3 regions of the Sporosarcina sp. GW1-11 genome follow, and region 2 is predicted to be linked to each of the others. Evidence: riboswitches for the same ligand, from Rfam matches in the RefSeq annotation. Region 2 holds a riboswitch; each other region holds the start of a gene.

Evidence for each region. Region 2 has a riboswitch for thiamine pyrophosphate ahead of thiM (hydroxyethylthiazole kinase). Riboswitches for the same ligand answer to the same signal wherever they lie in the genome.
Region 1: linked by a shared signal. The riboswitch ahead of ORD22_RS12800 (thiamine phosphate synthase) and the one ahead of thiM (hydroxyethylthiazole kinase) in region 2 are both predicted to bind thiamine pyrophosphate.
Region 3: linked by a shared signal. The riboswitch ahead of thiC (phosphomethylpyrimidine synthase ThiC) and the one ahead of thiM (hydroxyethylthiazole kinase) in region 2 are both predicted to bind thiamine pyrophosphate.

Annotation. Positions count from the first base shown of each region.
Region 1 covers NZ_JAPMIW010000024.1:701-10,700, forward strand. Annotated here, with positions in the region: gene ectB (diaminobutyrate--2-oxoglutarate transaminase) at 1-1,204, opposite strand, end outside; gene ectA (diaminobutyrate acetyltransferase) at 1,271-1,795, opposite strand; gene ORD22_RS12780 (phosphoribosylaminoimidazolesuccinocarboxamide synthase) at 2,394-3,074, opposite strand; gene ORD22_RS12785 (heavy-metal-associated domain-containing protein) at 3,240-3,461, shown strand; gene ORD22_RS12790 (heavy metal translocating P-type ATPase) at 3,479-5,380, shown strand; gene ORD22_RS12795 (Crp/Fnr family transcriptional regulator) at 5,358-6,047, shown strand; TPP riboswitch at 6,122-6,230, shown strand; gene ORD22_RS12800 (thiamine phosphate synthase) at 6,309-6,920, shown strand; gene thiS (sulfur carrier protein ThiS) at 6,904-7,110, shown strand; gene ORD22_RS12810 (thiazole synthase) at 7,107-7,880, shown strand; gene ORD22_RS12815 (ThiF family adenylyltransferase) at 7,877-8,893, shown strand; gene ORD22_RS12820 (ABC transporter ATP-binding protein) at 9,113-9,793, opposite strand; gene ORD22_RS12825 (ABC transporter permease) at 9,797-10,000, opposite strand, start outside.
Region 2 covers NZ_JAPMIW010000003.1:61,999-71,998, reverse strand. Annotated here, with positions in the region: gene ORD22_RS03440 (Ger(x)C family spore germination protein) at 1-427, opposite strand, end outside; gene ORD22_RS03435 (spore germination protein) at 424-1,878, opposite strand; gene ORD22_RS03430 (GerAB/ArcD/ProY family transporter) at 1,906-3,000, opposite strand; gene ORD22_RS03425 (DUF3238 domain-containing protein) at 3,230-4,426, opposite strand; TPP riboswitch at 4,619-4,720, shown strand; gene thiM (hydroxyethylthiazole kinase) at 4,783-5,553, shown strand; gene thiD (bifunctional hydroxymethylpyrimidine kinase/phosphomethylpyrimidine kinase) at 5,576-6,391, shown strand; gene thiE (thiamine phosphate synthase) at 6,391-7,053, shown strand; gene thiW (energy coupling factor transporter S component ThiW) at 7,065-7,553, shown strand; gene dsdA (D-serine ammonia-lyase) at 8,008-9,318, opposite strand; gene ORD22_RS03395 (response regulator) at 9,341-9,952, opposite strand; gene ORD22_RS03390 (sensor histidine kinase) at 9,958-10,000, opposite strand, start outside.
Region 3 covers NZ_JAPMIW010000011.1:75,599-85,598, reverse strand. Annotated here, with positions in the region: gene nadE (ammonia-dependent NAD(+) synthetase) at 1-94, opposite strand, end outside; gene ORD22_RS08895 (nicotinate phosphoribosyltransferase) at 110-1,576, opposite strand; gene ORD22_RS08890 (LutC/YkgG family protein) at 1,759-2,475, opposite strand; gene ORD22_RS08885 (LutB/LldF family L-lactate oxidation iron-sulfur protein) at 2,478-3,899, opposite strand; gene ORD22_RS08880 ((Fe-S)-binding protein) at 3,917-4,636, opposite strand; gene ORD22_RS08875 (hypothetical protein) at 4,912-5,082, opposite strand; gene thiC (phosphomethylpyrimidine synthase ThiC) at 5,099-6,871, opposite strand; TPP riboswitch at 6,994-7,115, opposite strand; gene ORD22_RS08865 (methylated-DNA--[protein]-cysteine S-methyltransferase) at 7,161-7,670, opposite strand; gene ORD22_RS08860 (DMT family transporter) at 7,693-8,007, opposite strand; gene ORD22_RS08855 (DMT family transporter) at 8,010-8,342, opposite strand; SAM riboswitch class I at 8,498-8,602, shown strand; gene ORD22_RS08850 (methionine biosynthesis PLP-dependent protein) at 8,685-9,815, shown strand; gene ORD22_RS08845 (glucose 1-dehydrogenase) at 9,997-10,000, shown strand, end outside.

The sequences.
Region 1 (10,000 bases), on a different contig from region 2:
ATGAACCAAGGAATTTTACTACTTCCCCTTCAGGTCCTGATGTTTCGATGATTAAGCCTTTTTCAAATGCTTTGGCACAAATTTTTTCTGCATAATCTTCCTTACCTTCACCACAGACGATTCCTTGCATAAAGCCTCGACCTCTCGTGGTAGCTTTTAATTGCGGATAGTCCTCGACAATGGTTTCCATGCGTTCTGTAATTAGCTTGGATTTTTCTTGTACCGATTTGGCGAAATCATCTGTTTCCCAATACGATAAGGCTTCTGTCGCTGTTAAGATCGCCATATTGTTACCGCGGAATGTACCGTTATGTTCAGCAGGACCAAACTTGTCGTATTCCGGTTTGATGAGCGTCAATGCTAGTGGCAGACCATAGCCACCGATTGATTTGGACAGACAAACGATATCCGGCTTGATGCCCGCGGGTTCGAAACTAAAAAATGTCCCTGTTCGACCACAGCCTGCTTGCACATCGTCAACGATCAATAATATATCGTACTTGCGGCAGAGATGTTCAATTTCACGCAACCACTTAAAGCTCGCGGGATTAATGCCACCTTCGCCTTGAACTGTTTCCAAGATCATCGCAGCAGGTAGATCTAATCCGCTGCTTGCGTCGGCTAAATACGTTTTGAGGAAATTTAATGATTGACCTTCCTCCAAAAACGTATCGTATGGCATGGAAGTCGTGTTATTTAGCGGTACCCCAGCGCCTGCGCGGTTATATGAATTACCCGTTACAGATAATGCACCTAACGTCATACCGTGGAATCCGTTCGTAAAACTAACAACATTCTGGCGTCCCGTTACTTTGCGGGCGATTTTCAGTGCACTTTCGACTGTATTCGTCCCAGTAGGTCCAGGAAACATCAATTTATAGTCCATGTTCCTTGGTTGCAAGATCACTTCGTTAAATCGTTCAAGAAACTCTTTTCGTACAGTCGTACCCATATCCAAACTATGTGCAATGCCATCATCTTGAATATATTCAATCAACTTTTCTTTCATTTTGTCATCGTTATGGCCGTAGTTTAAAGCACCTGCCCCGGCAAAGAAATCGATATATTCCTTACCTTCTGTGTCCCACATCTTATAGCCTTTTGCTTTTTTGAATACTGTTGGGAAACTTCTGCTGTAACTTCTCACTTGCGACTCATGATTTTCGAATACTTCCATTACCTGCTGACTTTTGGTCAGTACCATAATTAATTAATTCCTCCGTTAGATTTCTGTATTTTCCGTGTCGAATTGCAACAATCGACTGTTAGTTCAGAATGGTCCTATGCGGAATAATTTTTCGGCTTCGTGCCCACCACCTGGGAATAAATCTTCGGTATAGCCGTCCGTAATCGTGCACTCTGTCTTCAAATCGCGCGCCAATCCCTTAAATAATTTAATAGACGGCATATTAGACGGGGTAACAGTCGCTTCTAGATACTGGATATTCCGACACGCATCACTCTGTACTATCGCTAATAGCATACGTGATGCAAGGCGCTTACCGCGTGTAGATTCATCGACCGCCACTTGCCAGATAAACAAAGTATCTTGTGCTTTTGGCTGAATAAAACCTGAAACAAAGCCGACAATCTTCGTGCCTTCCACTACAACAATACTCGTCTCACTGAATTGATCAGCCCACAGCAAATAGCTGTACGACGAATTCAAATCAAGTACTTGGGTATCTTTAATAAGCTGCCAGATTGCTTTCCCATCTTTTACAGTCGGTGTGCGAAAGGTATACGGATCATTAAAATCCACCCCTGCAATCGAAAGTTTATAGTGTTTTTGCAAACAAGTTTCCTCCAAGTCTTATCATGTACGTCTACACATACATGTTCATTCTCTGTAAGTTTCTGAGATGTACAATTACTTCTCTACCTGAGAACATGGTTACGTCAAAAATAGTAAATAGTCATTATCGTGAGGTTTTTTAAGGATTGAGCAAGATTACTCAACAGGCTTCGCGTTAGAAGTCTAACGGAACTAGCAAAGGATACGTACGTAGAAAAGCCAAATGGAGATTATTACTGGCTACTAGGGTGCTTTGCGGTGCAAAGACCCATAAGAGCGCCTATACAAAAGCAGGGAGCTTTTGTTCATGAAAAAACAGCTAATATATATAGATTCGCTGATATGAAAGACACTTTCATCATCTTGAATTCACTGCCATACGCATTCATCCAACCAACGTCCAACCACTGGTGAAGAAGCAAACGATGTGTCTCCTCTGACACTGATTGCTAGTATAGAAAACTCTGAAAACGTTGTCAACAGTAAATATAGATTTTACTTTATTTGATTAAAAAGTAAAGTCCCGTCAAGTCAATGAGCGTATAGCCTCAGCACGAATATAAAAAACCGGAAACTTTTTTTAGTTTCCGGTCAATTTTTATGAAAATAACAACTTTTCTAAATCCATTGGTGCAATATATGTTTCGCCTTGATAGACGCGCATATTCCCACCTGAAACTTCATCAATCAGCATAATATTGCCTTCAGAATCACGGCCGAACTCCAATTTAATATCGTATAGGTCTAATCCTTTTTCCGCCATTTCTTCTTTGACAATTTCAGAGATTTGTTGAGTTCGTTGCTTCAACGTTGCGTATTCTTCATGTGTTAAAATACCAAGCTGTGCAAGTGCATCTTCTGAAATTGGTGGATCTTTACGGTCATCGTCTTTCAATGTCACTTCTACAAATGCATCTAGCGCTTGTCCTTCTTCACAATATGCTCCGTATCTACGTAAGAAACTACCCACTGCACGGAAACGACAAATCACTTCTAGTCCACTACCAAACATCGTAGCCCGCTTCACTGTCATCGTCACTTCATCAAGATCAGCAGCAATATAATGTGTAGGAATCTTTTCTTCTGCTAATTTCTCGAAAAAGTACTGCGTCATACGAAGACCTGATTTCCCTGCGCCTTCTATCGTCAATCCAACCGTATTCGCACCTGGATCGAATACGCCGTCTTCCCCTGTTACATCATCTTTAAATTTCAATAGCACATGTCCATCCTCTAATTGATAGACGTCTTTCGTTTTACCAGAATAGGTTAATTTCATCCGAACGATTCTCCTCTATTCGTAAATGTCGTACTACCTTCTTAGTATAATGCAATTTAGCTAGAAGAAAAAGTCCTGATTCGTGAAACTTGACGCACATCAAGGTGAATTGTACAAATTCTCCTTATAATTACAGTAACAAATACAAACAAAAGGATGAGATCAATGAAAAAGGTCGTATTTTTGATGGAACCATTTAGCTGCCCATCATGTGTTAAAAAAATTGAAGGTGCATTAGGACGTGCAAATGGGGTTCAACAAGTAAAAGTATTATTTCATTCAAATAAAATTCGCGTCCAATTTGATGATTCCGTCGTAGCTGCCGAAGAATTACAACAGTTGGTTGAAAAACTCGGCTACCCTGTGCTCAATCGAAAAGTTTCATAACGAGGAGGGAAACGAAGATGAATGCAAAACAAACCGTACGCATTACAGCTACTGCGTTTATACTTTTAACTCTCGCAATCGTTCTGCACGTCGTCGGTTGGCATGACGCGCGTCAAGTTACACTAATCGCCTCGACGTTCATTGCTGGAACGCCCATTGCGATCAAAGCGTGGAAAGCTATACGAATGAAAGCATTTAGCATCGAATTACTCGTAACAATTGCAGTTGTCGGTGCATTATTCATTGGTGAATATGTAGAATCCGCTGCTGTTACATTCTTGTTTTTATTCGGTGCGATGCTAGAAATTCGGACAATGGAAAAGACACGTTCTTCACTTAAAGCTTTGATTGATTTAGCACCTTTGGAAGCTCGAATTATACGTGATGGTGAAGCCGTAATGGTATCTGTTGACGAGGTTGAAATCGGTGATCGCGTAAGCATTCGATCCGGTGAAAAAGTTCCGATTGATGGGGCTATTATTTCTGGAAATGCTACGCTAAATGAAGCAGCCATTACAGGTGAATCCGTTCCCGCTTCGAAAACTCTTGAAGATCAAGTGTTTAGCGGAACAATTGTCGATCACGGCTATATCGAAGTAATTGCAGCTCGTGTCGGGGATGATACAACCTTCTCACGTATTATTGAATTAGTCGAAGAAGCACAAGAATCCAAATCCAAAACAGAAAAATTCCTTGAACGCTTTGCCAATATCTACACACCTTCCATTGTGATATTGTCTGTTCTCGTCTATCTTTTTACTCGAAATATTGAAATGACACTTACTTTCCTCGTCATCGCGTGTCCTGGCGCACTAGTGATCTCCGCTCCTGTATCAATTGTAGCTGGGATTGGAAACGGTGCCCGCCACGGCGTCTTGATTAAAGGCGGCGATGTAATGGAACAGCTAGCAAAAATCGATACAGTCGTCTTCGATAAAACAGGAACACTTACAAGAGGACGCCCTGAAGTGACAGATATTCATGGATGGAATATAGGAGAAGAAGAATTACTGCGAATCACTGCAGAAGCTGAAATAGTTTCAGAACATCACCTAGGTCAAACAATTGTCAAAGAGGCAAAGAAACGAGCCATTCCTTTAACCAATCAACCAGAAGACGTGGAAGTCGTCAAAGGCAATGGAATCGTCGCTACTATAGAAGGAAATAAGCTTGCGATTGGCAATCGAAAATTAATGGCTGCTCGCCATATTGCGATTCATCCAGAAATAGAAGACTATGCTACAGAGCGTGAAAAAGTAGGAAACACAGCCGTATTCGTCAGTATCGCAGACAAAATTGTCGGTATCATTTCAATCGCTGACCAAATTCGTCCAGAAGCTGTGGAAGCGTTGACTAAACTTCGGCATAACGGTATTAAGCAAATGATTATGTTGACTGGAGACAATAAACATACAGCCAACCTTGTAGGTGAACAACTCGGCTTAGATGCTGTCCACGCAGAATTATTACCCGAAGATAAAGTGGCCGCCGTTCAACGCCTTAAAGCACAAGGTCATCGCGTCGCCATGGCGGGTGATGGAATCAATGATGCACCTGCAATTGCAACAGCAGACATCGGGCTCGCTATGGGAGAAGGCGGTACTGATATATCAATGGAAACTGCGGATATCGTCTTGATGGCCGATCGACTCGATCAGTTCTCCCATGCATACGCTCTTTCTAAAGCAACTGTCCGCAATATGAAGCAAAATACATTCTTTGCGGTTGGAACTGTCATTTTCCTATTGCTCGGTGTCTTGCTCGAAAAAGTCTTTTTAGCATCCGGTATGCTCATTCACGAAATGAGTGTGCTGCTAGTCATACTCAACGCCATTCGCCTCATACGCTATACTAGTAATAAACCGCTTAATCGGAACGAAAGAAAGGTGTTAGCGAATGAATCAACAATCACGTCTTAACAAAGAACATTATCGCCCCTGCGTCTCACTCGTTCCCCTGTTCAATCATTTAGACAAGGAGCAGATGAATTACATCGTTGGACTCGCTCATAGCGCTACACATCCACGCGGCGAGATAATATATTCAGATGGTGACGTTTCAAAAGGCTTATATATTTTACACAAAGGACGAATCAAAATATACCGACTGTCGGAAAATGGTAAGGAACAACTTGTCCGCATCTTGGAGCCAGGTGATTTTACCGGTGAGCTTTCCCTATTCGATGCTAAACCTCATGATGCATACGCAGAAACTTTGGAGCCTGTGGAGTTATGTGTGATTCAGCGTGATCAGATGCAGCAACTTTTGCAAGATCACCCTTCCATTTCATTGAGAATGCTTGCGGAGTTTTCTACACGACTTGCGGATACCGAGCAACGTGCCGCGCGAATCGCAATGGAAACAGCCGACACACGAATCGCCTTGTATATAGCAGACTTATCAGAGCAACAGCGACAAATGATTGTCCAGCTACCAATGAGCCGAAAAGATCTAGCGTCCCACCTTGGCACAACACCTGAAACAATTAGCCGGAAATTAACGTTTTTTGAAGAGCAAGGATGGATTCGACAGTCGGGTTCGAAAACTATAGAAATTCTAGATCTAGATGCGTTGCTACTCGTGTAAAATCCATAAAATGAATACTCATACCTTTCCATTTTACCCAGTACATGCTATGCTAGTTTGTGAAAATAAAATATTTTGACCATTAGGGGAATCCTTTACAAGGACTGAGAAAAGAGTGTGGCTCTGAAACCCTTATTACCTGATCAGGTTCGTACCTGCGGAGGGAAGTGGCAAGTCGCTCTGTAGCTATGTATACTTATCGACACATCCACCACTTTCCGATTCAGGAAAGTGGTTTTTCTATTGGAGTTGAATAGATGAATGAAATTAATCGGTGTTACGGATGATCGTCATTCAGTGGATGAATTGCTACTGAAATTACAGCAAACAGCACCCTTTTTCGATGCATTTATCTTACGTGAAAAGTCCAAGACCGATGAACAATTGGTAGATTTAGTGTTACGTCTTACGGATTCTCAATTTCCGCTTGATAAGTTAATCATCCACGCGCGGCCAGAAGTAGCGAACAAACTGTCTATTAAAAAGACTCAACTCACTGGCTACGGCATGTCCGTTGCAGACGCACAAGTGGCCTTCCCTTCATTGAAGTTTGGGTGCTCGGTCCATTCATTGGAAGAAGCGCTACAAGCGGAAGCGGACGGCGCAAGTTGGTTACTCTATGGACATGTTTATGCGACCCGGTCGAAGGAAGGTTTGGCTCCACGCGGCACGGGTGAGCTGTTTGAAATAGCTTCAACTTGTACAATTCCTGTCTATGCAATCGGAGGAATACAGCCCGAACATCTAACCACACTTGAAAAATGTGGTGTTGCAGGTGCGGCGATTTTATCCCCGTTAAGTCATCCGAATGCGGTAGATGAAGTGAAAAAGTATAGTAGAAATGGAGAGATTTTCAATGGTAAAGATGATTAATTTGAATGGGAAATCGTATGCAGTCCTTCCTGAAGTAGAAACGGTACAACAATTGCTTGAACATTTAGAGCTTGGCGATCGAATTTTGATTGTAGAAAAGAATAAAGAAATTTTACAAAAAGAACGCTACGATGCACCGATTATGGACAGAGACCAAATTGAAATCATACATTTTGTTGGAGGCGGATGAATATGTTACAAATTGCAGATAAGAAATTCTCATCACGATTACTATTAGGTACGGGCAAATACCCTTCATTTGAAGCGCAAAAGAGAGCCGTTGCGGTTTCAGAAGCTAATATTCTAACTTTCGCAGTTCGACGCATGAATATTTTCGAACCATCACAGCCGAATTTCTTGGAGCAATTGGACTTAGATCGCTATACATTATTGCCAAATACAGCAGGCGCGAGCACGGCAGAGGAAGCAGTGCATATTGCGAAATTGGCAAAAGCTTCGGGATTATGTGACATGGTAAAGGTTGAAATTATTGGCTGCAGCCATTCGTTATTGCCGGATCCAGTAGAGACTTTACGCGCTTCCGAAATGTTGCTAGAAGAAGGTTTTATCGTTCTACCGTATACGTCAGATGATGTCGTACTTGCAAGAAAGCTATGTGAATTAGGTGTTCATGCAATCATGCCAGGTGCAGCTCCTATTGGTTCAGGCAGAGGTATTTTGAACCCTTTAAATTTATCACTTATTATTGAACAATCAAAAGTACCCGTTATTGTGGATGCAGGAATCGGCTCACCAAAAGATGCCGCATACGCAATGGAGCTTGGAGCAGATGGCGTTCTACTAAATACAGCTGTATCCGAAGCTGCTGATCCAGTGAAAATGGCTGAAGCGATGAAACTAGCAATCGAAGCAGGAAGACTCGGCTATAAAGCGGGACGCATGCCTGTTAGAGACTACGCGGTTGCAAGCAGTCCGCTAGAAGGGCTTGTGCCAAATTGATCGGAAAATATTCACGTCAGGAGTTATTTTCGCCAATTGGTTCAATGGGTCAGCAACGGATTCGTGACGCTAAAGTGTTCGTACTTGGCGCGGGGGCTCTCGGTTCATCTGGGGCTGAAATGCTTGTACGTGCAGGTGTCGGTGAATTAACTATTGTCGATCGCGATATTTTGGAGTGGACGAATTTACACAGACAGCAACTGTATAGCGAGCAAGATGTAGTCGATCAATTACCGAAAGCAATCGCTGCTGAAAAACGTTTACGGGCAATCAATAGTGATGTGAAAATTCGCGGGATTGTAGCGGATGTGACACCGGAAAATGTCTTGGAATTATTTGAAGGTCATCAGTTTGTGTTGGATGGAACGGATAATATTGAGACGCGACTACTGGCAAATGATGCAGCACTTCAACTACAGATTCCATTTTTCATGGGAGCGTGTGTTGGGAGCTACGGCTTGACGTTCCCTATCGGAGTCGCTGAAGGACAGCCTTGCCTTCATTGCCTTCTCGAAGTATTACCTCCACAATCGCTCACTTGCGATACAGTCGGCGTCATCAGCCCGATTGTCGTGACTACCGCTGCTCGTCAAGTGGCTGAGTTACTAAAACATATGACAGGCGCGGAGATGCAACCCCGCTTAGAGTCTGTGGATTTGTGGTCGGGTGAACGTGCTGCGATTGATGTGCACAGTATGAAAAAATCAAGCTGTCCAAGTTGTTCAGATAAGCCGACGTATCCATTTTTATCAGCAAGTGAAGTCGTTCGAACAGCCTTGTTATGTGGACGTGATACAGTACAACTAACATGGCCGAAAAGCCGTCAAGTCGAGTTAGCACCATATGCCGATTCAATCCGAGGTACAGTAACGAACTTAGTACACAATCCATATTTAGTGTCCTGCGAATATCACGATCATCGATTAGTATTGTTCCGGGATGGTCGAATGCTCGTGCACGGAACGAAAGATGTTTCGCAAGCCCGGAAAATTGTGGCTGGCTTGCTTGGCTGATTACTAAGTCTATGAGCGCGGGGATCATTTCTATGAGCGCGAAACCCAAGGCTATGAGCACGGAATCCAAGGCTATGAGCGCGAAGCCCAGGGCTATGAGCGCGGGGCCTAAGGCTATGAGCGTACAGCCTAGATCTATGAGCACGTCCATACAATCTATGAGTACAAAAAAGAACGATCTAAGGAGACATGGTCCACATCTCCTTAGATCGTTCTTTGTTATTCGTAAATTGTTGTATCGAGTTCCAATACACCATCCGTCATTTTATACACTTTATCAAAATACTTCATCAGTCGAGTATCATGCGTCACGACAATCGTTGCTGTTTGCTTCGATTTGGTTTCGTGCTGCAACAACTCCATAACTTCAAACGCTCGATCCGAATCGAGTGAAGCAGTTGGCTCGTCAGCTAAGATGATGGAAGAGTTACTGAAGAGCGCTTTAGCAATTGCCACACGTTGGCGCTCACCTCCCGACAAATCGGATGGATATTTCTTATGCAACTTCGTAATCCCAAGATCCTCATAAAGTTGCTTCTTTTCAACAGGAGACATATTGTTTTTCTTTACTTTATTGAGCAATTCCAGTTGTTGATCGACGGTCAAGAACGGCACGAGGTTCGATGCCTGCAAAATGAAGCCAATCTCCTGCAGACGAATTTTTGAACGTTGCTTTTCATTGAGTTGTGACAACTCTTTGCCATTGATCATGACTTGACCTTCACTCGGTGACTGCAAACCGCCCGCGACTGTCAAGAACGTACTTTTTCCTGAGCCAGAAGGTCCGATGACGGCAACTAATTCGCCTCGTTCAACTAAAAAGTTCGTCTCTTTTAACGCTTCAACTAATGTATTACCTTCTCCGAAAGTCTTCTTCGCATTTCGTAGTTCCAGTACCATCGCTTACCCTCCTATCGCTTCTAGCGGATCAATTCGAATGATTGTCCAGACGGAAATAACTGCTCCGGCAATCGACACCGCGATTAATACAAGCCCATAAATAAGCATAGCCGTCAAATCGAATTGAACAGGCACTGCACTTGGCAAGAAGCTACCCGCAAGCAACGTCAATCCGAAACCTAGCACGACACCAATCAATGCAAGGAT
Region 2 (10,000 bases):
CGTCTTGCACGGAATCTTTAGTAGCATACACCCATATTTGGTACCGCGTTTCTTTAAAGCGAATAAAAGCATCGATAACCGGACTCAATTTCCTATTTACCATCACTTCTTCTGATACAACAATATAGGTCATAAGACCCCAATAAATCTTTTGATCTACGGAATGGTATAATTCAAAAATGGCTTCGTCCATTGTCTCACCCGTAGCATGTCCGATTTCAGCCTGCACTGCCTCAACATCAATAGGTTGTTCGGATTTTGCTGTATTGGAAAAATTAACAAACTGAGTATAAAGCTCATATTTTCCATCCTTAAAATCTATACCGATTCCATTAACATAAAGCATTCTTTCAGGTTCATTCATATCTAAACAGCCTGAAAGGAATGTCAAAAGTAGCACGATCATCACTAGTATACGTTTATTCATTTTTCCCCCTCTTTACTCCGTGTTTTATCCTTGGGATTCAACATATTCGGACGTTCCTTATATTGATTAGCTGATAAGCGCAGATATGACTTCTTCAGTGTCTCCCAACTTAAATCTGCCGCAATATTCATATACGGAACCCCAAACACACGAATGTTTGATAAAAAAAGGATAGTAAGTAATAGTGAGACAAGGAACCCAAACATTCCAAAAAACGATACTAGGATAATGAAACACCCCCGTAGCACACTCACGGCTACCACTAGCGATTGATTGACCAACGTAAAAGTTGCAATCGTCGAAGTCGCAATAATGACAATCATCGCCGGACTAGTAATTCCGGCCCGAATGGCGGCATCACCAATAATTAACCCACCAACCACACCAATCGTTCCTCCAAGTACTGATGGAAGACGTAACCCGGCTTCCCGAAATAATTCAAACATAATTAGCATAATTAACATTTCAAGCGCTGTAGGAAATGGAAGTCCCGTATTCGACTTTACGACTGTAGCCAGTAATAGAAGTGGCAATTGATCTTGATGAAAAGTTGTTAAGGCAAGCCAAAATGCCGGCAAACCAATACCGATGGCCATCCCAAAAACACGCAGTAATCGATCAAGGGAACTGAATATGGTAGGGCTATCATCATCATCAGTTGTTTTTATAAGCAGTAATAGGTTCACTGGCGTAATCACACCATAAGCTACTCCGTCAATAAGAATAAGGAACCGTCCTCTTACAAGCGCTTGAATCGCACTGTCGGGTCGACCTGTATAATCATGCCTTGGAAAAAGTTTGGCACTCATATTCGCACTTTCCATCAGTATGTCCCCGCTATAGATAATGTCGGTATTGACCTTTTTCAACTGTTTTTTTATGCTATACAATGTCTCTTTACTGGAAATATCGTCAAAATACAGAAGAGCTACCGTCGTTTTAGTTCGTTTCCCCAATTCGAACTTCTCTACGCATAATGAATTCGTTGGTAACCTCTTTCGGATTAACGCAATATTAACCGAAACATCTTCAATAAAGTTATCCCTTGGCCCTTTTACCGGTACTTCTATTTTTGTCTCCTCTGGATTACGATTTGGCTTTTTCGCAATATTACTCGAAAAGAGAAAACCTTCATCTTCAAAGTATAAAAGTAAATGGCCGGTGTACACGAGTGTACCTACTTCATTAATGTCTTCTACTTTTTTAAAATCCGGAATGTGTAATTGCGCAACGACCGCTTCTTCTATCGTTTCACCCTTCAAATTATCCATTATAAGTTGAACTCGCTGAACAATGACTTGATTCAATAGTTGCTGGTCAATCATAGCATCGCATGTGATAAATACTACTTGACGTTGATTGAACGTATAGGATTGAAACTGAATATCAGCGGATTTTTGAAACATTTGTTTCACGGAATTTAAATCCATTTCCTTTTCATCCGACTCCATTGCTCTTCACCATCTTCTGCATAGATTTTATGTTTTGATCTTCTTAGATGACTTTCCTGAGACAAGGGCAACAGTTCCCAAAAAAAGGGAGAGTAAAAGCATGAAGAAAAAGGTGATTTTCAATAAATAATCTCCTTTAATGCGATGAAAAAGAACGTCACCCATAGGAACCAACGACAAGGTCATAAAGAAAAAGGCTGGCGTTAGTACTTTCCAAATACGCTGTCTATCTCCCGTCATCTTCAATAAATCCGCTGCAATGAATAAAAGAAGCCCCACGCGTATGAATGCACCAGTCAGCCATTGATAAATCGAAAAAAAGTCAAAGTGTTCAATAAAACGACCAACTGACCCAATTCGCCATTCTTCATAGGCTGGAAATCTTTGTTTCGCCGCCTCGATTGGGCCGAACTCCGTTATAGCTCCAATGGTAGGCCCCATTGTTAACCCCATTAAAATGAATAGCATGACCGCAAAATGATACCATCGAATACGATCTTTTACTTTATGTTGAATGAACAGGAAAAGCAGGATCTCGACAAAACCGGATGCAGCAAACACGGTCGTTGTTAGAACAGGTTGCCACCCATGCTCCAAAAAGGGTCGGAGCAACATATAATCTTTTACTTGCAGATTTGTAAATGCAATAAAAAAACCTAAGACAACGACCCAAAAGAGAACGAGCACGTTAACCATCGCAATCGTTTGTAAGTTGGTAGTAACAAGTAGGATGCATAGAATAGTAAAAACGATTAACAATAGCACCACGGACGATTTCGGTAAAAAGGTAGAAATAATCCACGACATTGTCTCACCTAATGTAAAAGCGGCCATAATAAGTAAAAAAATGGCGACCACATACCGAACAATGGCTGAAGCAACTTTTCCAATAGTGTTTTCCAACCACTCTGTTAGTGGCTGTTGATTCGATTTCTTGTGAATGTAAAGTACTAGAAAAAGCCAAGGAAAGATTGCAATAGTAGCCAACAGAATAGATATCCACCCATCCCTCCCTGCCCCTTTTAGTAACGACGGAATAATGGTTACATGATTTTTCAAACCAACCATTGTCATGGACAGGAAAATAACGTGTAAAACGCTTATAGATCCTGTTTTTTTCATATGAAAACCCTCTAACATTTTTAATATCATGTAGCCTTGACAAAAATGCCTAGAATTATACTTACTAGGCGATGGAATTGAAGGTAAGGATGCTATTTTCGTACAGCAGTGTTTACAACATTTCTCGCATACTAGTACAATAGAGTTTTAGTTTTTTGCAACTGGATTACTATAATGACAAAAAAACGCTGTACTCCAAATAGGAATACAGCGTTTTTTTGTCATTACATTAGTCACATGTCATATAACGCCAATAATTATTGCCTGGCACACCTGACAAATAAGCTAACCCTTCACTTTCCGCCAGATGTACAGTCTGCCACTCCTGATCATCGAGTGAAAGATAGATTTCATGATGAGGCGAGATATTATGATAGCCAACCAGATCTATATTGCCTTCCTGATCCAGACGTCCTGTTACTTCGTAGTGGATAGGGGGTGAAGCTGTCAGCGGATTGCCGACATCATGAGATATTGTAAAACGAATGTCTGTCGGCTTTGCGTCTAAGCGCTCGATTACAATATCATCTACTGAAGCATGGTCGTGGCGTTTATAGCGCTTTACATAATTCAAACCAATCGTTGGACCAGTTGCTTTTGTATACGTAAGCGAACTCTTTCCAGCCGTAAATTCACCTTGCATGTCAACGCGTGTCCGGAAACGTTCACTTTGCACATCAAAATTCCGATCATCTCCTGTAAAGTATGGGAACGGTGACATAAAGTTTGGATTTTTGATGATATCCTCTTTCAAAAATGTGGCGTAGCGAAACTTCCATCGTGCTACTTCTTTCGCTTTTTTGTGATCCGTAACAGGACGTAATAATTGATCACGGCGATTGACACGAACAGTGAATGTATAAATTTCTTCTGTCGGTTTGTTGTTAGTACTTGATGGTATAACAGCTTCAAATAGCGTGGCTGCAATCGATTTGCTAACATTCAATTTTCGATTACTGTCGATCAATGGACGAGTGGCAGTTACGCTGTAGGTGACAGAATCAGATACATCCATTTCGCGGTCGATGAAACGATTATCCTCCACGGTCTGTAGAAACTTACCGTCTCGATAAATATCAAATGTTTCTACTCCTTTGATGCGTTCCCAAGACAAAGCAATCTGCGAAGAAGCTACAATAACCGTAATGACTAAACGCTGTAACGGATGTTCGTCTTCTTTTACTTCTGTTAAAGCAGATGTTTGAATCACGATGACGTCCTTGACCTGCCCTCCATCGACACGTTCAATCGTATATTGGAAAGGTTGTCTAGTATCGAGCTCCCCATCGGTAAGTTTTGCCGCCGTACCTTCATATACTTGCTGTTTATTTTTATAGACTCGATAGTATTCCCCGCTATCTGTCCAGGCAAAAAATAATTCACCCAATGAATGTGTCATCCGTTGAATTTCGAATAAATCCTCCATTTTTCTATCCACTCCTTTTGGCTACTCCATATGAATCCTCTGTCATAACTTAAGGGATTATGTAATGTTGGACATATCATTACACTTTCCTCACTATGCGCAATCACTCAATTTCATACAATATATTCTTCTCTTTCCGGTATCGTTTTATCCTTTTAGATGTGTATGTTATAATTAGGCTGTCTAATTCATATTCACCACTAGGGGTGCCGTCATTCGGCTGAGATGTAATTATGCAAACCCTTGGAACCTGATCTAGTACATGCTAGCGGAGGGAAGTGGGTAGTTCGCGTACCCAACAGCCCATCTTTGTATGGGTTTTTTGTATATATACCTTTAAAGAAAGGAAGAGAAACATGCAACTGATTCAACAACTTAGAAAAGAACAACCGCTAATTCACTGCATTACAAATTTTGTCGTAGCCAACTTCCAAGCAAACGGACTATTAGCTCTTGGCGTTTCTCCGGTCATGGCGGATGCAATAGAAGAAGCAGAAGATATCGCGAATGTGGCGGCTTGTAGTGTCCTAAATATCGGCACTTTAAAACAACAAACGGTAGACGCGATGATTTTAGCAGGAAAAAGTGCGCGCGCAGCTGGAAAACCAGTCGTATTAGATCCCGTCGGCGCAGGAGCGACACCTTTCCGTAAAGCAAGTGCCTTACACGTATTAAAAGAAGTGGATGTGACTGTCATTCGCTGTAATGCTGGTGAGCTAGCCGCAATCGCTAACATTCCTTGGCATGCTAAAGGCGTGGATGCTGGCGAGGGTAACGCAGATATAGAAAAAATTGCAAAAGAGGTCGCACTCGAGCATAGATGTCTTGTAGCAGTATCCGGTGAAGTAGACATCGTTACGGACGGACACTCTACGCTAACCATTACAGGTGGTCACCCGATGATGACGAATATAACGGGTACAGGTTGCTTGCTTAGCTCTGTAGTAGGTGCATTCTTAACTGCAGGAATGGAAAAGCCGTTAGAAGCAACTGCAGAGGCACTTTCATTTTATAAACGAGTAGGCGAAGAAACAGCTAAAATTTCAACAGGGCCTGGTGATTTTGCTATGAATTTTTTAAATATACTACATACATTAGATCGTGAAACAAAAACGTTCTTAGTATAACTAACGCAAGGGGGTTTTTTCATTGACAGTAAAAGTGGCGCTAACCATCGCTGGTTCAGATAGTGGTGGTGGAGCAGGTATCCAAGCAGATTTAAAAACGTTTCAAGAGCTCGAAGTATTCGGTACATCAGCACTAACAGCAGTGACTGCACAAAATACGCAAGGCGTTCATGGGGTCTATCCTGTTGCCAAAGAAGGCGTCGTCGCACAAGTGCGGGCGGTATTAGATGACTTTGATGTGAAAGCGTGTAAGACAGGCATGCTATTCTCGGCAGAAATTATTACAGCGATTGCTACTGTGCTAAAAGAATATCCACCCATCCCACTCGTAATTGATCCTGTCATGATTGCCAAAGGTGGTCAATCATTGTTGCAACAAGAAGCGATTCAAGCGCTGAAGGATCACTTGATTCCTCTTGCTACGATTGTGACACCTAATATTCCGGAAGCTGAAGTGCTAACGGGGATGAAAATCGTTACAGATGAGGAGATCCAGCAAGCTGCACAAATAATTATTGGGTTAGGTGCAAAAGCAGTTGTCATGAAAGGCGGACACCGCAACGATGTACTAGAAGCAAAAGATTATTACGTCGATTGCGAAGGCCAGTCATTCACACTGACAACTCCTTGGATCCACACAAAGGATACACACGGGACTGGTTGCACATTCGCAGCAGCTTTGACAGGATTTTTAGCTAAAGGCTGCTCCCTTCCTGACGCAGTGGCTGAATCAAAACAATTCATCCAAGTCGCGATTGAAAACGGCCTGCGTATCGGCTCTGGACACGGACCTACGAATCATTGGGCTTATAGCAAGTTAAAGCAGGAGATGAACTGATGCGGAACACAGATGTACGAAACGCGATGAGTCTATATTTTATCATGGGTACACAAAATGTTGATACACGCGAACCGTTAGCTGTCTTAGAAGCAGCACTTCGTGGGGGTATTACTTGTTTTCAGTTACGCGAAAAAGGACTAGGTGCATTAGAAGGTGAAGCGTTGCTAAATTTTGCGAGAAAGTGCCAAGCCTTATGCAGACTGTACCGCGTGCCTTTTATCATCAATGACGATGTAGATCTGGCACTTGCACTTAATGCCGATGGTGTACATGTAGGGCAAGACGATGAGCAAGCTAGCCTCGTCCGTAAACGGATTGGTCCAGATAAGTGGCTTGGTGTCTCTACACATAACGTAGAGGAAGTACGTCTGGCAAAGTCGATCGGTGCTGATTACGTTGGACTCGGTCCAATTTATCCAACCACGTCAAAATTGGATGCATCCGCTGTTGTAGGACCTGTACTAATCGAAGAAATTCGTAGCGCATTTCCGTCGATGCCGCTCGTTGGGATTGGTGGCATTTCTATGGCGAACATTGAACCTGTTTTCCATGCAGGAGCTGATGGTATCGCGATTATTTCTTCAATCGCTTCAGCAGAACATCCTTTAAAAGCTACACAACTTTTTTCTGAAGAAATACAAACCCTATTAAAAAAGTAAATGAGGTACTTATGAATACACGTAAAATGATTTACATGACTATGTTTGTCGCGATTGCAGTAGCTGGTTCTGCTTTCGTCTCTTTCCCTGCTGGCATCGCTAAAGCCTATCCAATCCAGCATGCTGTAAACGTCATCGTCGCAATCGTCATGGGACCTGTTCCTGCAGTCATTGTAGCTTTTATGACTGGTCTCGTGCGCGTGCTCACTGGAACAGGTTCATTGCTCGCATTCCCAGGCGGTATGATTGGCGCGCTTTTAGCGGGTGTCTTCTATAAAGCATTTAAAAAGAATTGGAGTGCGGGGTTAGGCGAGATTATAGGCACAGGGTTGATTGCTCCATTATTCGCTGTTCCGTATGCGAAGATTTTAATGGGGACAACCGTAACGGCCTTCTTCTTTTTCCCGCCATTCTTAGTGTCAACAATAAGTGGTACGATCATCGGTCTACTACTCGCTCCCCGACTTTTGAAGTTAAAGATGTTTCAGAACTTGCGTTAAAGTTAGTTACATAAAACCATACAAAAATAGAGACTGGGACATGACTAGAAAATAGTCCGTTCCCCTGCGCTCCAAAAGGCACGCTTTCCGCGGGGCACGCTTGAGCCTCCTCGTCGCTGGAACCGTGCTCCTAACGCTGACGCTTTTACTCGCAAAAGCCGTTCTTCGTGACGGCTCTTCCTGCGGGGTCTCAACATTCGTGCTAGATCCCGCAGGAGTCGGCCTTTTTCCGCTCCGGTACACTCCGTATTTAAAAAAGATACGTTTATCAATAAGCAGTCAAAAGAAAAATGCGTGAAGGATAATTCGCCTTCACGCATTTTTCTTTTTGATTGTAGTAAACGGAAGTAGAAGATTCTATTCTGAGGTCGTCACCTGAAACGCTTGGAACGAAGTAAAATGATATACTTTTCACATACAAATTCCCTGTCGATTCCCCGGGAAATAACGCGGATTATTTCCCTGCTTGCTTGTAATAGCTTTGCATTTCTTCTGCTGGAACCATATTCCCGCCTGTTGCCCATACAAGATGAGTCGCTTGCGGAGAATTAGCTGACGGAAGAGCAGACTGTATCGCTTGCACCGGACCTATCATTCCCGCTAGCGCGGAAGGTTCTAACCAAATATCTTCACTGTCCGCTAGTTGTTTCAGTAGATTGAATAAGGTTTGGTCTTCGATTGTGTAACAACCTGCTAGCAATGGCTCCATCGTTTTTCCGACAAATGCAGAAGCTGTGCCGACTGCTAAACCGTCAGCTGCTGTTTTATTATCTAAACCGAAATCAGCTACGGACACTTGATCATGTAGCCCCGTCATCATACCGATCATCATGCACGGTGAATGCGTAGGTTCTGCGAACAAACAATGCACATGGTCACCAAATGCTAATTTTAATCCGAATGCCACGCCGCCTGGCCCTCCGCCTACTCCACAAGGTAAATAGACGAACAAAGGATGTTCTTCATCGACTCGTATTTGTTGCGCCTTTAGCTGATTCGCCACGCGTTCTCCAGCCACGGCATAGCCCATGAACAGATCTGTCGAATTTTCATCATCTATAAAATGACATGCGGGATCTGCATCCGCTTGCCGTCTGCCTTCTTCTACCGCTTTACTGTAATCCTCTTGATACTCAACGACTTGAACCCCTTTAGAACGCAGTAAATCTTTCTTCCATTGCTTGGCATCGGCAGACATATGAACCGTGACGTTAAATCCTAATTTTGCACTCATAATACCAATACTTAATCCTAAATTACCTGTCGAACCAACCGCAATCTTATGCTTTGAGAACAGCTCTTTAAACGCAGGTTCTGCAAACTGACTGTAGTCTTGTGTATCGTTGAGTAGCTGACTTTTAATCGCTAATGTTTCAGCATGTTTCAATACTTCGTAAATACCACCACGCGCTTTAATTGAGCCTGATATAGGCAAGGCATTGTCTTGTTTTAATAGGAGTTTTCCTGGAATGTTGATCGCGTACTCTTTCGCAAGCACTTTCTTCATTGCTGCAATAGATGTGATTGGCGATTCAATGATGCCGTGGTTTTCCAAAGTATCTGGAAATACTTTTACTAGATACGATGCAAATCGTTCCAACCGTTCACTAGCATCTGTTACATCTACTTTTGATAAGTTCGTCTTAGCCAACCCGGTCGTCATTGGCTCAACGGAAGGATTACGCCACAATACTTCATTCTTCTCCATAACAGCCTGTAATAAAGGTAGTTTGGCTATCCAATCACTTTGCGTCAGATGATTCATTCAATCGATCGCTCCTTATTAATTATTTAAACCAGCCTTTTTCTCGGAACATTGAAATCGCTTCAATTCGATTTCGAACACCTAATTTATCTAATATAGTTGAAACATAATTCCGCACAGTTCCAGGTGACAGAAATAATTCAGTTGCAATCTGTTTCGTCGTCTTACCTTCAGAAACTAACTTTAAAACTTCCGCTTCACGTTCAGTCAACGGATTCTTCTCTTCTTCTTTCATATCAAATGCCAAGTCGATTAGTTCTGGTGCGTAAATTCGTCCACCTTTAATAATGGAATGAATTGATCGAACGAGTTCTTCAATTGGATTATCCTTCAGTAAATAACCCCGTACCCCTGCATTACGCGCTCGCTCGAAATATCCTGCTCTTGCGAATGTTGTCAAAATAATAATTTTGCAATCCAAATCCTGTAACTCTTCCGCTGCATCCAAACCCGTTTTAATAGGCATTTCAATATCCATAATACAAATATCAGGTTCCAGATTTTTAACTAGATCCACAGCTTCCTGGCCATTTTTCGCCATACCGACAACTTCCATATCTTCTTCTAAATTCAATAACGACCCTAACGCACCGAGCATCATCCCTTGGTCTTCCGCTATTACAATGCGGATCATATAAATCACCCTTCCTTTATTTGCTTTAATACTGCAGGAACTGTTATT
Region 3 (10,000 bases), on a different contig from region 2:
CTTTTAAAAAGTCGATGGAAGTTCGGATCTCTTGCTGCGGATCGATTGCCGGCTTCGCACGTAACGTTTGGATAATTTCTTGCTGCAATGTCAACGCTCCCACTCCTTTTCATTTTGTATATTGGTCTACCATTTCATGAACTTCTTCTATATTACGTCTTTTATTGTCCCAACATTTCTGACTTAAATCGACAGGATATTCTTCAGGATTCATGGAACGTTTATATTCCTCCCACAATAAATCTAAATTGCTGTGTGCATAATCGCGAATAGCATAGACCGATGGATTTTCATAAATAACTTCTCCATTACAAATCACTTGTTCATGCAAATTAACCGCTTTGAAATTCGTTACAAACTTTGAGATAAATGTATGCACAGGATGGAACATTTTTATGCGTTCTTCTGATGCTGGATCTTCATCGTGCATCGTAATATAGTCACCTTCAGCTTTACCGTTTTCCAAGTCAATTATTCGATACAGTTTTTTGCGTCCAGGTGTCGTCACTTTTTCTACATTGGCGGAGATTTTAATCGTATCTTCCATTTCACCATCACTGTTTTCAATCGAGACAATTTTGTAGACCGCCCCAAGTGCTGGTTGATCGTAAGCCGTTATTAACTTTGTTCCAATCCCCCAAATATCTACTTGCGCCCCTTGTGCTTTCAAGTTCAAAATCGTGTATTCATCCAAGTCATTGGACACGACGATTTTCGCATCCGGGAAACCTGCTTCATCGAGCATACGGCGCGTTTCTTTTGATAAGAATGCAATATCTCCACTATCAAGTCGAACACCGATAAAGTTAATTTTATCGCCAAGTTCCTTCGCTACTTTGATCGCAGTCGGCACACCGATTTTCAACGTGTTATACGTATCCACTAAAAATACGCAATCTTTATGGCGCTGTGCATATACTTTGAATGCTGTATATTCATCTTTATACGCTTGTACGAATGAATGCGCATGCGTGCCTGAGACCATTAAACCAAATCGTTTACCCGCCCGCACATTACTCGTCGATTCTACTCCACCGATTACAGCCGCGCGTGCACCCCATATCGCTGCATCCATTTCATGTGCACGACGACTACCGAATTCCATGACGATATCATCTTTCACTACCTGTTTAATACGGCTCGCTTTCGTGCTGATCAATGTCTGGTAATTCACGATATTAAGTAAAGCTGTTTCAATTAATTGCGCTTCAATAAGATTCGCTTCAATTCGAATAATCGGTTCATTAGCAAATACTAATTCCCCTTCCTTCATTGAATAGACGTCTCCTGTAAAACGGACGTCTTTCAAATAATCCAGGAAGTCGTCAGCGAATCCAAGTTCTTCTCGCAAATAAGTCAAGTCGCTTTCAGTGAATGAAAATTCCTGTAAGTATTTTAATACATGCTCTAGGCCTGCAAAAACTGCATAGCCATTGCCGAATGGGATTTTTCTAAAATACACTTCAAACACAGCTTTCCTTTCATGTATCCCATCTGCCCAGTAAGATTCCGCCATATTTATTTGGTAAAGGTCTGTGTGTAGTGCTAAGCTGTCGTCTCGATATAATGAGGTCATAGTCGTCTCCTTCTTCCGCTACAATAATGGTTTCATTATACACTATTTCCCCTTTCTCTCCGCAAAGTAACCATCTTCTGCGTCTGTTAAACAGGAAACTTTTATTATTAGCACCTCATAGATAGATAAAGGCGTGATGATAGAGAGTTTAATTTTACCTAGTCACTTTTACTTTCTTTATATCAGCAATCACCCACCACAATATAAGTTGCTTTAACTGGACCGTGCACACCGATGACTAAATTCATTTCGATGTCAGCGGAGTTGCTCGGACCTGTGATGAAGTTGATGCAGGAAGGCACTTGTTCGCCGTTGTCGAGTTTTTCACGGATTAAATCAGCTGCTTGTGTAATTCTTGGTACGAGGGTACTTTTAGGGATGATTGCAATATAATGTGTCGGTAGCAAACTGACAGAGCGTCCTTTGTCTGCGCTGCTGAATAATACGACAGTACCTGATTCCGCAAGTGTCAAATCACTGAATGTGATACCAACATTCGCTTGCTCAGCCCGTTCGATATTCTCATCACCAAGTGTCGCGTCCCAACTGTTCACTTCTATCTCTTCAGATGGCCACTTCATTTCAATTAAATTAGACAAGCCAAATTCTTCAAAGCGTGGATCTCTCCAAAGCGATAACGGCCCGCCACCATATAACTTGACTGTTTCGTTCAGCGCATTCGGCAAATTAGAAAGTGTTGTCTCAACTACATCCGTATGAATCTGTTGACATTGTTTACGAAGTACATCAAGTAATTCCTCTGCAGAAGCATCTTTAAGTACCGCGCGTTGTGGTTGATGCTTCCATACTGGTTTCTCAACTCGCACTTTCGGTTCTCTACCTAGTCGCGTTGCAATTTCTGCTAGAAAACGTTCACGGTTTTGAATTGTTCCTGCCATGTTTATTTACCCTCTTTCTGATCATAGAACCAATCGCGGAAGCGCGTGTTGCCCACTGCAGGAAACTCTCGCAAGTCCGTCCATTCTTTTAATGGACCGGGTCCTTTTGAAATTCGGTTATTTTTCGTCAATGGCTTCATTGCAGTAGATGCCACTTTCGCTCCCATCGAATATAGCGGATTAGATGAAGCACCGATTCCAAATGCTTTCATAGCAAGTTTTTCTGAAATAGGCGAACGCCCCTCCTCTTCCACGATGACTCGTCGATGCTGATGAAGTAATTCATGAAGTGGAATTTTCACTGGGCAAGCATCAGTACAAGCTCCACATAATGTGGAGGCAAAAGGTAATTCTTTGAAATCATCATAACCACCGAGTAAAGGAGATAGTACTGCACCAATCGGCCCTGAATAAATCGAGCCATACGAGTGACCACCGATATGACGATACACCGGACAAACATTGACGCATGCTGCACAACGAATACATTGCAACACGGATTGGAATTCAGTACCTAGAATTTCTGAGCGTCCATTATCGACAATGACTAAATGAAAATCTTCCGGTCCATCTGCATCTCCATCATCTCTCGGTCCCGTTAGTGCCGTAACATAACTTGTCAACTTCTGTCCGACCGCACTGCGTGTCAATAAACTGACTAACACTTCAAACTCCTCAAATGAAGGAACGATACGTTCCATGCCCATTACCGTAATCTGCGTTTTTGGCAGAGCAGATACTAGACGCGCATTTCCTTCATTCGTTACAAGAGTAATAGAACCTGTTTCCGCGATGGCGAAGTTGCAGCCAGTGATACCGATATCCGCTGTAAGAAATTCCTGTCTCAGTTTTTCACGTGCATGTAATGCCAATTCCTCAGGTTCCGATGTGTTCTTATAATCGAGTTTCTCGGCGAATACCGTACGGATTTGTTCTCGGTTTTTATGAAGTGCAGGAGCTACGATATGCGATGGTGGATCGTGATCATCTACTTGTAGAATGTACTCTCCTAAATCTGTCTCGATGACTTCACAACCTGCTTCTTCTAATACCGTATTCAGATTAATTTCCTCTGTCACCATCGATTTCGATTTAACAACTTTCTTACCTTCTTTTTTCACTATGACGTCACGAACGTAAGCGCTTGCATCTTCTGCCGTTTTAGCAAAGAATACGTGACCTCCACGCTGCGCTACGTTTTCACTCAGTTGGTATAAATAGTAGTCTAGGTTTTCTAGTACATGCTGACGAATTTCTTCACCATGTGAGCGCCACTCTTCCCAGCTTCCGAGTTCTTCAGCAGCATCCAGTCGACGACCGTGCAATCTCTCCTGTGCACTTGCCACCGCTTTACGCATAAAGTCATCGGAAATATTGTCCTTTGTACGCTCATTGAAGTTTTTCGCGCTAAATTTCATCGACATAAATGTTCACCCCATTTCTATTCGTAGCTATTCAGTACTTGCGCTATGTGCATGACGCGAATCGACTTGTCTGTTCGCTCCGCGCGACCGCCGATATTCATGAGACATCCGCAGTCAGCTCCGATTAAATAATCCGCTTCCGTTTCCATCGCACTGTTTACTTTCTCGTCTACCATCTGTTCCGAAATATCGCCCATTTTAACAGAAAATGTCCCACCGAATCCACAGCAATTATGACCGTTCGGTAATGGAATCATTTCTAAACCTTCGACTTGAGCGAGTAATTTCTTTGGTTGTTCTTTCGCACCCAGTAATCTTGTCATATGGCATGACGGATGATAGGTTGCTTTTCCCGTTAGTTTTGCACCTACATTCTCGATCTCTAACACGTCTACTAAAAACTGCGTGAACTCATACGTTTTATCCGCAAGTTTCTGCGCTCTGTCACTCCACTGTAAATCATCCTTGAATACTTCAGGATACAATTTGAACATCGTTGCGCAAGACCCTGAAGGTGTGACAACATATTCTGCATGTTCAAATGTCTTAATCATGTTTTTCATCGCAGACTTCGAACTTTCTACGTAGCCGCTATTATAAGCCGGCTGACCGCAACATACTTGCCCTTTAGGAAACGACAGTTCACACCCTTGTCGCTCTAACACTTCTACCATGTCTTTTCCCACATCCGCATAAAACATATCGACTAAGCATGTGATAAATAAACTAACTTTCATATTCACTCACCTCTTTAAAAGAATTCAAGCCACTTCTATTGTTCGTCCATAAGCAGGGAGTACAGTTTTCTCAGTAGTCAAATACATTTGTATAGGATTCACCGCTACTACTTCATTAATCTTTATCGGCTTAACTTGTTTGTATTCGCGGTCGTCGTCCACTCCTGTCTTGTGAAATCATTATAATCTATAATTGTCTGCCATGCGCATTCTATATATTTATTTGAAACAAAAAACTAGAAAGAGCAAAGTCTAGCTAGCTCTTTCTAGTTTACTTAGTAATGAATACTCTCAACGAACTTACATTTCTTACATTCTCGATGAGTTGTTGATTCTGTAAATCGGTGAATACAATTAGCTTGTAACTGCTTTAAACGCAATTCCAATTGACGCAAATTTTGACGTGTTAAAGCAATGTCATACACTAACGAATTCGCCGTTGTCATATGACTCACTCCTTATTCAGAGATAGATTTTCGCACCAGATTTCTTAAATTCATTTGCTTTCCTTTGCAAACCTTGTTCAATTTCTAGCTTTTCTTCCAAGCTATTTTCATCTGCATACTTTCTTATATCGTGTGAAATTCGCATACTACAGAATTTAGGTCCGCACATAGAACAAAAGTGAGCCACTTTCGCTCCTTCAGCTGGTAAGGTTTCGTCATGATATTCCATGGCACGCTCAGGATCCAAGCTCAAATTGAATTGATCTTGCCAACGGAATTCAAAGCGCGCTTTAGATAAAGCATCATCACGTTTTTGCGCATTCGGATGGCCTTTCGCTAAATCCGCTGCATGCGCTGCAATTTTATACGTAATGACACCTTCGCGAACATCTTCTTTATTCGGTAAGCCAAGGTGTTCTTTTGGCGTCACATAACAAAGCATCGCCGTACCAAACCAACCAATCATCGCTGCCCCAATTGCAGACGTAATATGATCATAGGCAGGAGCAATATCTGTCGTTAACGGTCCTAATGTATAGAATGGAGCTTCTTGACATATCTCTAGTTGCTTATCCATATTTTCTTTAATCAAATGCATCGGAACGTGGCCTGGCCCTTCAACCATCACTTGGACATCATGCTTCCAAGCAATTTTCGTCAGCTCGCCAAGCGTTTCAAGTTCTGCAAATTGAGCTTCGTCATTGGCATCTGCAATTGAACCCGGACGTAAACCATCTCCTAAAGAAAAAGCAATATCGTACTGTTTCATAATTTCACAGATTTCCTCAAAATGCATATAAAGGAAACTTTCTTTGTGATTTAACATGCACCATTGCGCCATAATTGAACCGCCGCGCGACACGATGCCCGTCATACGATTCACGGTCATAGGAATATAACGCAATAACACACCCGCATGAATCGTGAAATAACTAACACCTTGTTCTGCTTGCTCGATTAATGTATCTCGAAATACTTCCCAGGACAGATCTTCCACCCGACCATTTACTTTTTCAAGTGCTTGATAAAGCGGCACAGTTCCAACAGGTACAGGCGAGTTACGAATAATCCATTCACGTGTCGTATGAATATTTTTTCCTGTAGATAGATCCATAATACTATCTGCACCCCAACGTGTAGCCCATGTCATCTTCTCAACCTCTTCAGTAATTGATGAAGACACTGCTGAGTTGCCGATATTGGCATTAATCTTAACATGGAACTTGCTTCCGATAATCATCGGTTCCGCTTCTGGATGATTGATATTGCTAGGGATAATTGCCCGTCCTCTAGCGACTTCATCGCGAACTAGCTCTGGGTCTACCGCTTCACGAATTGCGATAAATTCCATCTCAGGTGTAATGATCCCTTGTCGGGCATAGTGCATTTGTGTTACATTACGTCCTTTTTTCGCACGTAATGGTTTGCGTTTTAACAATGGAAATTGCTGAGCATTGTTCATTTGTTCCGACGTACGAAAACCGTTATCTTGTGGCTTCACTTCACGTCCTTCGTATTCTTCCACATCATTCCGCTCAAGAATCCATGTTTTTTTAATCGCGGGAAGTCCCTTTTTTATATTTATTTCATATTCAGCATCTGTGTACTTTCCACTTGTATCATAGATTCGAACAGGTTCATTTGGAAATTCACCTCGTTCTGTCACAGTCGGTGATAAGGCGATTTCACGCATTGGGACAAGGATATCGGGACGGCTACCTTGCACATACACTTTTTTACTTGCCGGAAAACACGTATGAATCTGAATTTCTTCTGTTGCTTTTTTCATTTTGTCATCGTCTCCTTTTTGAGGGTAGACCATGACTACATACAAGTAGAGGGAATCGACGAAAAAAAGACCAGTTCCATCGTAATGGACCTGGTCTTCAAAAACGCACAAATAAGCACGTCGATTGTAAGATAAAACTTCCCCACGCTGGTACGAGCCAGATCAGGTCCAAAGAGTTCGGAATGCATGCGGTTCATTTCATTCCATCTCAGTCCAGTTTAGCTGGACACCCCTAGTTATGATTATTGAATTGTCGAACATTTCCAGTTTAGCATAGACTTCTACATTGTCAACCAATTATCTTTGAACTATTTTCCAATTGAAGCAACTGTTCCTTTATTTCTTTTCCATCCCGGTACCCCGACAAGCTTCCATCTTTTCCAACGACTCGATGACAGGGAATCACTAGGAGAAGCGGATTTTTCCCGATGGCCGAAGCGACCGCTCGAACAGCAGATCGTTTGCCTATTTTATTAGCAATGATTGAATAACTGACCGTGTCTCCATAAGGTATTTCTTGAAGCGCGTTCCATACTTCAAGTTGAAATGGCGTGCCCTGTTGATCCATCCGTATATCTTTAAAGTCTGTCTGTACACCGGATAAGTATTTAGCAATTTCATTTGCATAAGTTGCTAATTCACTAGCATTTTCCACTATTTCTACTTTAACGAATTTCTCGTAACACCAGTCGGTCAAATATTGTTCGCTACTGTCAGACAATCCTACGTAACACAGACCTTGTTCAGTAGCCGCCAGCGTTACTTGCCATTTTACAAATTGAAACTTGGTCCAATACACCAATTCCCTCAAACCCTTTCAGTCAGCCGAATAACTTTAAACCAACAGCCCCTACGATAATTAACGATAAAAAGAAGATGCGCTTGACGCTAGCGGATTCTTTAAAAATGATTATCCCCATTACTACCGCACCCGCTGCACCAAAGCCTGTCCAAATCGCATAAGCTGTACTCATTTGAATTTCACGCATAGCAAGGGAAAGAAAAACAAAGCCGAAACTAAAGATGCCCACAATGAGAAATAATCGTGTCATCGAGCGCTTTTGTAAATAATAATTGATACTCATGACACCAAAAATCTCTCCTAGACTGGCAATCGCCAAGTAGACCCAAGCCATGATTAATCGCCTCCTTGCTGATCTGCTTCATCCGTTGTCATCTTAATACCAACAACCCCTATTACAATCAACGCGATAAATGACAAAGTGATCCACGTAAAGTCCGCTTTGAAAACGAATATATCGACTACTAAAATCGCAGCAGCTCCTGATCCTGTAAATACAGCATAAACAGTTCCTGAAGGGAGCTTCTCACACGCTTTAATGATGAAGTAAAAACTAAAAATAATTGCTACGGTCGTACCAGTCCATTGTAAAAAAGTCTCCGAGTAACGTAATCCAACTACCCAAAAGATCTCTACAAGCGCTGCTAAAGCGACATAACCCCAAGCCAATGCGCTCGTCCCCTTTCAACTTTCAACCTACTTTTTAGTATAGCAAATTTTTTAGTTGAACGAAAAATGAACCTCCTATCTAGGAGAGAAGCTTGCATCTACTATGTCTGAATGATAGAATGATTTTGTCACTAGTATTTCTTATATTTCGAATATTCTTATCGAGAGAGACGGAGGGATAGGCCCAAAGATGTCTCAGCAACCAGCCGGATCGGCATGGTGCTAATTCCAAGGGTGAACACTCACCTTGAAGATGAGAATACGACAAACAAACTTGTATGTTCGAGGGCCTATTCGAAATGAAGAGGTCTTTTTTTATTTTTCTAAAGGGGATGAATGTTGATGACAAACAACGGATTAGAAACAAGATTAGTACAATTAGGAAATAATTCAGATAAGAGAACTGGTGCGATCAATACCCCTATTTACTTATCAACTGCTTATCATCATGATGGCCTTGGAAAATCTACTGGATACGATTACACACGCACAAAAAATCCGACACGCTCCGTTCTAGAAGAAGGAATCGCTAATCTAGAGTCCGGTGATCAAGGGTTTGCTTGTAGCTCTGGAATGGCAGCGATTCAGCTAATTCTATCTCTGTTCAAAACAGGCGATGAAATACTTGCGCCTGAAGATTTGTATGGTGGAACTTATCGTTTGTTCAATCAATATGAGCAAATGTATCAGATTACGACACGCTACTTATCATTTGAAGATGTCACGGAAGTGGAACAGGCAATTACAGAGCGCACAAAAGCGATATTCTTGGAAACACCTACGAATCCACTGATGTTGAATATCAATATTTCAATCTATGCTGAGCTCGCAAAAAAGCACAACTTACTGCTAGTTGTCGATAATACATTTTTAACGCCCTATTTCCAGCGTCCGATTGAAGAAGGTGCAGATATCGTCATCCACAGCGCAACAAAATATATCGGTGGACATAATGACGTACTTGCTGGTCTAGTTGTCGCAAAAGGAGAGGAACTTTGCGAGCGTTTGTTTACGAAGCATAACGCAATTGGCGCAACACTTTCACCACTTGATTCATGGCTCGTTGTCCGAGGACTAAAAACATTACACTTACGCATGAAACAACATGATGCCAATGCCAAAGCGATGGTTGCCTATTTGGAAGAAGAACCTTTAATCGTGGACGTGCTATATGCAGGAATCGGTGGTATGGTATCTTTCCGTGTACAAAATAGCGAATGGGTTGGTCCTTTCCTAGAAAATATGCAACTTATTTCATTCGCAGAGAGTCTTGGCGGAGTGGAAAGTTTCATCACGTACCCAACGACACAAACACATATGGATATTCCAATCGAAGAGCGGAATCGTCGCGGTGTCGATGATCGTCTACTACGTTTTTCAGTAGGCGTTGAAGATATTGAAGATTTAATCGCTGATGTTAAACAAGCACTTTATGCTGCAAAAGAAGCGGTGGAAGGCGTAAAAGTTCAATAATGTCGGATGAAAATAAAACAGCCCGAACAATCAGTTTCATACTGACTGTTTAGGCTGTTTTTTGACGTTCCATTAAAATTTCCGCTCAGCATACTAAAAAAACAATTTATTGTTCATAATACTTTAATGTTAAATTGTATACTATAATATGAAGGTATGAATTAAATTGGAGGCGATTTTGTTGA